Regions from separate parts of the Eubacterium sp. LMAG:50 genome, predicted to be linked through region 1. Evidence: a T-box and tRNA genes for the amino acid it is inferred to sense, from the RefSeq annotation. Region 1 holds a T-box; the other holds one or more tRNA genes.

Region 1 (4,730 bases):
CATTTATTTACTGTCATAACCTGCTCCCTTAAATACATCTTAAATAAACTTTCCAACAAATATTATTTTGTCGTTAAATACAATCTGACAAACAACTTGAATAATTTTCTTTAACTCAACCAGTAAACTTATTCTATTATATTTTAACAGATTTCACTTCCTGCAGGCATATCTTTGTCTAATGTCATTACTGAAAGGTTTCCATCATCATCTGCTGCTGCAAGAATCATTCCCTGTGATTCTACGCCACAAAGTTTACAAGGTTTTAAGTTTGTGATAACTGCAACTTTCTTTCCAACCATTTCTTCCGGTTTGTAATATTTTGCAATACCTGATACAATCTGTCGTACTTCATTTCCAATACGAATCTGTGAAACTAAAAGTTTCTTTGCCTTTGGAACCGGCTCGCATTTTAATACTTCACCAACACGAATCTGTACTTTATCAAAATCATCAATTGTGATTTCTTCTTTTGGTTCAACTTCCGGATATTTTTCTTCCGGTGCTGCTTCTGCTTTCTGTTTTGCCTGAATTTCTTCTACCTTTGGCATTACATCTTTAATGTCTAATCTTGCAAATAAGATTTCCGGTTTTTCTGTAACCTTATTTCCTGATGGATATTTTCCAAATTCAGTCATATCATCAAATGCTCTTGCCTGTGTGTTTAACTGTTCAAGAATCTTCTTTGATGTTTCAGGCATGAATGGCTCTAAAAGACTTGCTCCTATTGTAATACTTTCAATTAAATTGTAAAGAACTGTTTCAAGTCTTGCCTTCTTTTCTTCATCCTTTGCTAATGCCCAAGGCATTGTTTCATCAATGTATTTATTGCATCTCTTAAACATTGTGAAGATTTCAGTAATTGCATCCGCAACCCTTAAATCGTCCATTTTATTAGATGCCTTAACCTGAGTTTCAAGAACAACTTTCTTTAAGTCTTCATCAACTTCTTCTGCAACACCTGCGTTATTTACAACACCGCCAAAGTATTTATTTGACATTGAAATTGTTCTGTTTACAAGATTTCCAAGTGTGTTTGCAAGGTCAGAATTCATTCTTTCAACCATTAATTCCCAAGTAATTGTTCCATCGTTTTCAAATGGCATTTCATGAAGAACGAAGTATCTTACTGCATCTACTCCAAATAAGCTTGCAAGGTCATCAGCATAAATGATGTTTCCTTTTGACTTGCTCATTTTTTCTCCACCCTGAAGTAACCATGGATGTCCAAATATCTGCTTTGGAAGTGGAACGTCTAATGCCATTAACATAATTGGCCAGTAAATTGTATGGAATCTTAAGATATCTTTTCCAATCAAATGAAGGTCTGCCGGCCAATACTTCTTATATAATTCACCGTGATTTCCATCTACATCGTATCCAAGTCCTGTAATATAGTTTGATAACGCATCAATCCATACATAAATAACATGCTTTGGATCAAAGTCTACAGGAACACCCCATTTAAATGATGTTCTTGATACGCATAAATCCTGAAGACCCGGAAGAAGGAAATTGTTCATCATTTCATTCTTTCTTGATTCCGGCTGAATAAATTCAGGATGTGTATTGATGTGTTCAATCAATCTGTCTGCATATTTGCTCATTCTAAAGAAATATGCTTCCTCTTTTGCAGGTGTACATTCTCTTCCACAGTCAGGACATTTGCCATCTACTAACTGTGATGTTGTAAAGAATGATTCACATGGTGTACAATACATTCCTTCGTATTCACCTTTGTAAATATCACCCTGATCATATAATTTTTTGAAAATCTTCTGAACCTGTTTTTCGTGGTCTTCATCTGTTGTTCTGATAAATTTATCATAAGATGTTCCTACCAAATCCCAAATTCGTCTGATTTCTCCTGATACTTCATCTACAAATTCCTTTGGTGTTACACCTTTTTCTGCTGCCTTTAATTCAACTTTCTGTCCATGTTCATCTGTTCCTGTCTGGAATCTTACATCATAACCCTGCTGTCTTTTGTAACGTACAATACTGTCTGCAAGGATTGCTTCGTATGTGTTTCCAATATGTGGCTTACCTGATGTGTAAGCAATGGCTGTTGTCAAATAATATGGTTTCTTTTCCATTTCAAATAAACTCCTTTTTTATTTATTCTAAAAACTCCCGAATATAGTTTCATAGGAATTGACAAAATCAACGAAAGTACAATTACGTTGCCTGTCGCCCGTAGTGGTACTAAATTAAAATAAGCACTCTCTTCTTTATGCAAAGACGAGAGTGCTTTAACTTCGTGGTACCACTTTACTTTATTCAGATATTAGTATCATTAATTACTGTATTCAAATACTATTCTTAATCCACTAACAAAACTATATCCAAATCTCATTTCACTTTAACGGGTGTGTCCGTCACAGGTTTACTTTATGCTCGCCCATGCCGCTCCAAGTCCATCTTCCATAGTTCAACCTGTTGTCTGCTTTCACCTAATCAGACTCTCTGTAAACTGTATTCCCATGTACTCTTCTCTTCATTGCGTTTAATTATGCTAATTACTATGAGTGTATTATTTTTATGATTATTTGTCAATATTGAAAGCTGAATTGTCTATATTTCCAACCACTCTTTCAACCTCTGCCTCGTCAATCCCTTTGCATCACCCATTACAATCAAAGAAATGTTTTGATTTCTGAATATAACATTTGATACTTCTCTCAAACGATAATAATCTATTTTTTTATTTTCCTTAATTTTTTCTTTGATTGTTAATAATTCTTTTTTCTTTATGAAATCATATCCCATCTGAAAGTTTAATTCATTGGAGTCTTCTAGCCAAAACCATAGGTTGTCCGTGAAAAAAGTCATATTCATATCTATATCCCTTTGCGATATATTTTCTCTTAGATTTTTTATAATCCACATAATTTTTTGCAAACCTGCTTGTAAGTTCTTTTTTTCGATAGAAAAAAAGATTGATAAAACTGCTGCATCATTATAAATTTCCACATACGAATATATATCTTTTCTCCCTTACTAAACTAAGTTATATAAAACAGTATATATGTTTATTTTGGTAAATTCTGTTTTTTCATGCATCAATATTTCTTCTCATCATATATGTCTAGAAATATACAATTATATTTTTATTCTGTATTAGTTAGTCAGCTCATTTAAACTTTTAAATAAGTATTTTTCTTTATTGCCTTCACTCATTATTATATTTGTTCCTAATGTATTGTTAATTACAGATGTAGAAACATAATATTTATATTTACTTCCGTCCTTTGTCGTTACAATAATATTAATATCTACACTTTTATCTTCTCTTTCAAAATACTTGTACTCAATATTTGTAGTCTTTTTTCCATATCTTTTTTTAATTTGTTTTTTTATTAAATTTTTTACATCATCAGCTTTAGAAATTTTGCTAAATTTTTCTTCCGATAATGTCTTAACATCATAGTCCTGACACATTTCTTTCTTGCCATTCCATTTAATATGATACTTTTGCTGAGACAAACTCATCCATTCATTAAATTCCGGCTGTAGCACAGAATATGAATAATCATATGCATATAATTCTTCGTTTTCTAAAAATAAATTTATCTTATTTTGTTTAAAAACCTTTACTGCCTTATTTTCTTTTACTTTATATATTTCTGTATACATGCTGTCATTCTGCCTTAATTGTGCAACATTAAAAATAATATAGTTTTTATTTTTTATAAACAACTCAATTGTTGTATCTTCTGTTGCAACAAATTCATCCGACAATTTTTGACTATTTTTCCCACCTAAAAACCATAATTCAAATTTATTTTCTTTATCCTCCTCTTTATTAACTAAAATAAAAGCTTCTTTTTCGCCGTCGTTATCATAATCCTCAACAATCATTTTATATATATCTTTATCAGTCATTTTCTTAATCTCATCTTTATAATAATCTGTTGACGTTTTTATTTTTTCTTTTTTAGTTGTGATATTTTCTGATGTGTCGCAACCAACTAAGACTATTATCGATATAGTCATTATAGTTAATATTTTCTTCATATTAGTCTCCGTTTCTTTCTATAAACATGTTAATTATGTATGCATTATGCATTTTCAATTGTAATCACAACCACCGGCATAGCCGGTGGTTTATTTGTTTATTAAAGCCTCGTTTTTTCTTTACAAAAACCTCGCCTTTATAAACATGGCCTTGCCCTATACAATTAAAATTCTCAATAACTAATTATTTTTTTATGTTAAAATTAGCATATTTATAACTATCATCTCCATACTCCCCTGTTTTTTATATAATTAATCATATTCATTATAGTATTTGTGTACGATTCCGGTGATGATGAAACACAATATGTCCCTGCAAATTTTCCAATATATCCCACTGCATCTTTCTTATTTTTTTTCAAATATTTTCTTGCTTTTTTATAGCCTCTTTGTTTTCCATTATTTAATTGCCATGCATATGCTTCTATCGAATCTTTAATAGAGTCATACTTTTTGCCAACAAACCCAAATAAATTATTATTATTTACTGCCAAATTGCTAGTTCCATATCCACTTTCCCAAGCACTTTGTGCAACCAATACTTGTCTTGCAACTTTTATCTTAAATAATTTGTATTTGTCTTTAAATTTATTTTTATTTGAAATTCTATATAAAGCTTTAACAAACTTAGTCTTTTCTTTATCTGTTTTAGTAGTCTTTACTTCTAATACAACTCCATATATCTTTTCTTTTTTATGTCCACTCGGATCTAC
Region 2 (4,730 bases), on a different contig from region 1:
ATGCTAGCAATATATGAAAAGGAACTTAAATCATATTTTACTTCAGTAATTGCCTGCATGTTTATAGCAGTTACAACATTTATAGCAGGTATATTCTTTATCTATTATAATCTTACATATGGCTATACACAAATGTATGCTGCATATAATGCATTATTAATTTTAGTATTTACAATACCAATTCTTACAATGAAAATTGTTGCAGATGAACGAAGACTTAAAACGGACCAGTTGATTTTGACATCTCCTATTTCAGTTGGAAAAACAGTTGTAGGTAAGTTTTTGGCGTTGGTTACAATATATTTGATACCTGTTTTAATAATGTGTGTATATCCACTTATTTTATCCAGATTTGGCGAAGTGTCATTTAGATTGGCATACACAAATATATTAGGATTATTTTTATATGGCTGTGCATTTATTGCAATAGGTGTATTTATTTCATCCATAACGGAAAGTCAGGTTATATCGGCCATTTTAAGCATAGTAATTTTATTTATGGGTTACATGATGAATTCCTTAGAAAATATGATTTCATCTTCAGGAAATGCACTTACAAAAATACTTGGCGCATTTGATTTGTTGTCACCTGTAGATGAATTTATGAGTGGTGTAATTTCTCTTTCAGGAGTAGTTTATTATCTGACAATTATTGTTTTGTTCCTATTCCTCACTTGTCAGTCAATACAAAAAAGAAGATGGAACGTATCTAAGGCAACTATTTCAACCGGTGTATTTAGCACAGGATTTATCGCTATAGCAATCGTAGTAGCAGTATTTGTAAATCTAGTTGCAGGTAAGGTTACAGATAAATCTTTATGGGCAAGCATAGACATGACAGCGTCTAAGTTGTATTCGATAACAGATGATACAAAGAAAATGCTAAAGAAAATAAATGATGACGTTGTTATCTATGTTATGGCAGCTAAAGATGGCAGTGATGATACAATAAAGAAAACATTAAAAAATTACGAAAATAGCTCAAAGCATATAAGTGTTGAATATAAAGATACAAAATTAAATCCTTATTTTTACGCAGATTATACAGATTCAGCACCTACATCAAATAGTTTAATTGTTGTAAATAAAAAGACAAATAAGTCAAAGGTTGTAGATTACAATAACATTTATGAAGCAGATACAAGTTCATATTACACTACAGGCTCCACATCTTACACAGGATATGACTGTGAAGGTCAGTTAGACAGTGCTATATCATATGTGTTATCAGATAAGAATCCGGTTGTTTATCAGATAACAGGACATGATGAAATTGGAATGGGCTCGAAGTTTTCAGATGCAATTTCTAAAATGAATTGTGATGTTGAAGAAATAAAATTAGCAAGTATGGACAGTTTATCAGTTGATGATTGCGAAATGATAATGATTTTAGGACCTACAAAGGATTATTCTAAAGATGAGGCACAGAAAGTTATTGATTATTTAAATGCCGGAGGAAAAGCAATTATTGCATGTGAGGCTTACAAGAGCGCACAGACAGATAAACCAAATTTTGAATCGATATTAGAAGCATTTGGAGTGAAAGTTGTGGATGGTGTTGTGGCTGAAAATGATATAAACTTCTATTCAAGCCAGTATGGTCCGTTCTTTACATTTGCAAATGGTTCAGGAAGTTTTGCGTCAGGAATAGATAACTATATAATTGCTCCATATGCAAAAGGATTACAACAGGCAAATAAAGATGACTCTTCAATAACATATACATCTTTAGCAACAACATCAAAAGCAGTATCAAAAACACATTTGAAAAGTGCAAAAAAATATACTAAAGAAGATGGAGATGTTGAAGGAACATTTGATTTAGGAGCACAAATAAAGAAGAGTGTAACAAGCGAAAATGAAAATGGAGAAAGCACAACTACAGAAACCAACATTTTGGCGTTAAGTTCAGTTTATATGTTAGATGACAATATGAATGAACTTGTTGCAGACGCAAACCTTGAAATGTTCAATAATGCTTTAAGTGAGTATATTAATACAGATGATTCTGTAGAGACTTTGTCAATTCCTTCAAAGAGCCTCCAGGCTTCTCAGTTGACAATTACAGCATCAGTTTCAAGACTTGTAGGAATAATTGTTGCAGTTGTACTTCCTATAGCTATTTTAGTTGCGGGAATCGTAATTTGGACTAGAAGGAGAAAGAGATAATGAATAAACAGAAAAAACAATTTGTTGTAGTAGTTATTTTGATGGCAGTATGTATCATTGGCTATTTTGGCGTTGGTAAATTTTATAAAAATCAGGAAGAAAAAGAATCTGAAAATAAAGAGGCAACTGCAATAACGGCATTTGAGTTAAAAGATTATGAAAAAATAACAGCTTTTAACTATATAACAAATGGCACATCGATTACATTAACAAAAGATAGCGATGGAAAATGGCATGATTCAAGCGATGCATCAGTAAATATAAGCAAAGATTCAGTTGAAACTGATATGCTTGCAAAACTTGTGTCAGTAACTGCAGATGAAAAAATTGCTAAAAAGGACGACGTATCTCAATATGGATTTACCATAGATGATAATGGAAATGTAATTGCAGAGACAAATACAATAGCGCTTACAGACGAGGATAACACAACGTATACATTGTATATTGGAAAAGAAAATCCTTATGATACAAGTAAATATTATATGATGGTTGAAGGTGCTGATAATATTTATTTGGTTGACTCAGATATTCAAACGGCATTTTCGAAGAATATATCAGATATAACTGAGACAACAACAGAAGCTGCGACACAAGAGAGCACAGAAGTACAGACAGAAGAAATAACTGATGAGGCTGAAGCGAGAACAAATTAGTAAAAAATAGCAAACTATTGAAAAATGTAAAAAAGGAACTGCGAAGACAGAACAAATAAATAATTTTATGATTATCCAAAAAAAGTTGATTTATAATAATTAAATATAAATCAACTTTTGGGTATTATAATGATAAAGCAAGGGTGAAATTATAAAGATAGTTAAATTTAATTGATGTTAATTAATAAAAAATGATGAATAGAAAAGGTAAATTCAATCTTGTAAGAGTGAATTACACTACAAATTAAACTACTAGTTAAAAAAATTAAAAAAAATGAAAAAAGTTGTTGACAAAAGTTGCACAAATGGTTATATTAATAAAGCAGTTTGATTGCAACGGGATCTTAGCTCAGCTGGGAGAGCACCTGCCTTACAAGCAGGGGGTCACAGGTTCGAGCCCTGTAGGTCCCATTTATATGGCGAAGTAGCTCAGTTGGCTAGAGCACACGGTTCATACCCGTGGTGTCGAGGGTTCGAATCCCCCCTTCGCTACTTAAGAAGGTTCTGATTAAGGAAACCTTCTTTTTTTTCGTTTATTTAGAAGGTTTATGAAATTTATAAGAAAAAATTGAGCATTGATTATTTGTTACAAAACTTGTAATCTTTGTAGATAAAAATACATGAATAGTGTTATACTAAAAAATATGTGTCAGAGAGTGTATAAATATAGTATTTTAATTAACAAGTCGTATATCGACTGAGATATAGAAAAATGCTATAATATATATTTGAATTAATTTGTTGTATTTATTAAAGGAAATAGATTATGAGAATTGGAATGGGATATGATGTTCATAGATTAGGAAAAGAGAGAAAATTAATTTTGGGTGGAGTTACAATTCCGTATGAATATGGATTGATTGGTCACTCAGATGCTGATGTTGTTGTTCATGCTATTATGGACGCACTTCTTGGTGCAGCTGCACTTGGAGATATCGGAAAACATTTTCCTGACAATGATGAACAATATAAAGATATATCGAGTATTATATTATTAGAACACGTAGGAAAATTGTTAAAAGATAACAATTATACAATTGGAAATATTGATGCAACAATTATTGCACAAAAACCAAAACTTGCTCCATATAGAGAACAGATGGTAAAAAACGTAGCGAAAGCTTTAAATATAAACGAAAATCAGGTTTGTATTAAAGCAACGACAGAGGAAGGATTAGGATTTACAGGAGAAGGCTTGGGAATTTCATCTCAGGCGATTGCACTGCTTAATTAAGTTATGAAGGATGTAGAATTAAAAGATATTAGAATTGAAGACTACAATAAGTTACAGAAATATTATTTAATGAGAAGGCCAGAGACGGCAGACAGTAATTTGTTGGATTTATATATGTGGACTGATTGTTATCCAACACAATATTTTTGTAATGAAAAAGGAGTGATGTGGGTAGCAAAAAGCGAAGATAATAAATATTATTCTTCAGTTCCATGTTGCAGGAACGAAGATTTAAAAGAGTGCTTTTATGATACTCAAAAATACTTTAATGAAGTTTTAAATAAGAAGCTTGTTATGTATGTAGTTGATAAAGAAGCAGTTGATATTCTTAATTTGCCGGAAGATAAGTATACTGTAATTCCTGATAGAACTTATTATGATTATGTATATGATGCTCAAAAATTACAGACATTAAGTGGTAGAAAATATCATAAAAAAAAGAATCATTACAATGCATTTTGTAGGGAATATGAAGGAAGATATGAATTTAAACTGTTAGATAGTACGCATCATGATGAGATAATGGATTATTTGGAAAATTGGAAACAGCATAAAGAGCATACAGAAGAAAAAGAATTTATAGATTTTGAAGCAATTGGAATCAAATATCTTTTAGAACATGAAAATGTATTTGATTATAAAATTGGCTCAGTTTATATAGATGATAAATT

Evidence for each region. A T-box is a leader RNA that pairs with one kind of tRNA and senses whether it is charged. The one in region 1 lies ahead of metG (methionine--tRNA ligase), so its partner is inferred to be a tRNA-Met.
Region 2: it encodes a tRNA-Met, which carries the amino acid that the T-box ahead of metG (methionine--tRNA ligase) is inferred to sense. The anticodon was not compared.

Annotation. Positions count from the first base shown of each region.
Region 1 is NZ_NALP01000007.1:553,640-558,369, reverse strand. Features, by position in the region: gene CCC31_RS07740 (hypothetical protein) at 1-17, opposite strand, end outside; gene metG (methionine--tRNA ligase) at 144-2,096, opposite strand; T-box leader at 2,235-2,510, opposite strand; gene CCC31_RS07730 (hypothetical protein) at 2,575-2,973, opposite strand; gene CCC31_RS07725 (hypothetical protein) at 3,121-4,017, opposite strand; gene CCC31_RS07720 (RHS repeat-associated core domain-containing protein) at 4,239-4,730, opposite strand, start outside.
Region 2 is NZ_NALP01000006.1:273,577-278,306, reverse strand. Features, by position in the region: gene CCC31_RS04080 (Gldg family protein) at 1-2,169, shown strand; gene CCC31_RS04085 (ABC transporter ATP-binding protein) at 1-1, shown strand, start outside; gene CCC31_RS04075 (DUF4340 domain-containing protein) at 2,169-2,825, shown strand; tRNA gene CCC31_RS04070 (tRNA-Val) at 3,164-3,236, shown strand; tRNA gene CCC31_RS04065 (tRNA-Met) at 3,244-3,317, shown strand; gene ispF (2-C-methyl-D-erythritol 2,4-cyclodiphosphate synthase) at 3,592-4,059, shown strand; gene CCC31_RS04055 (phosphatidylglycerol lysyltransferase domain-containing protein) at 4,063-4,730, shown strand, end outside.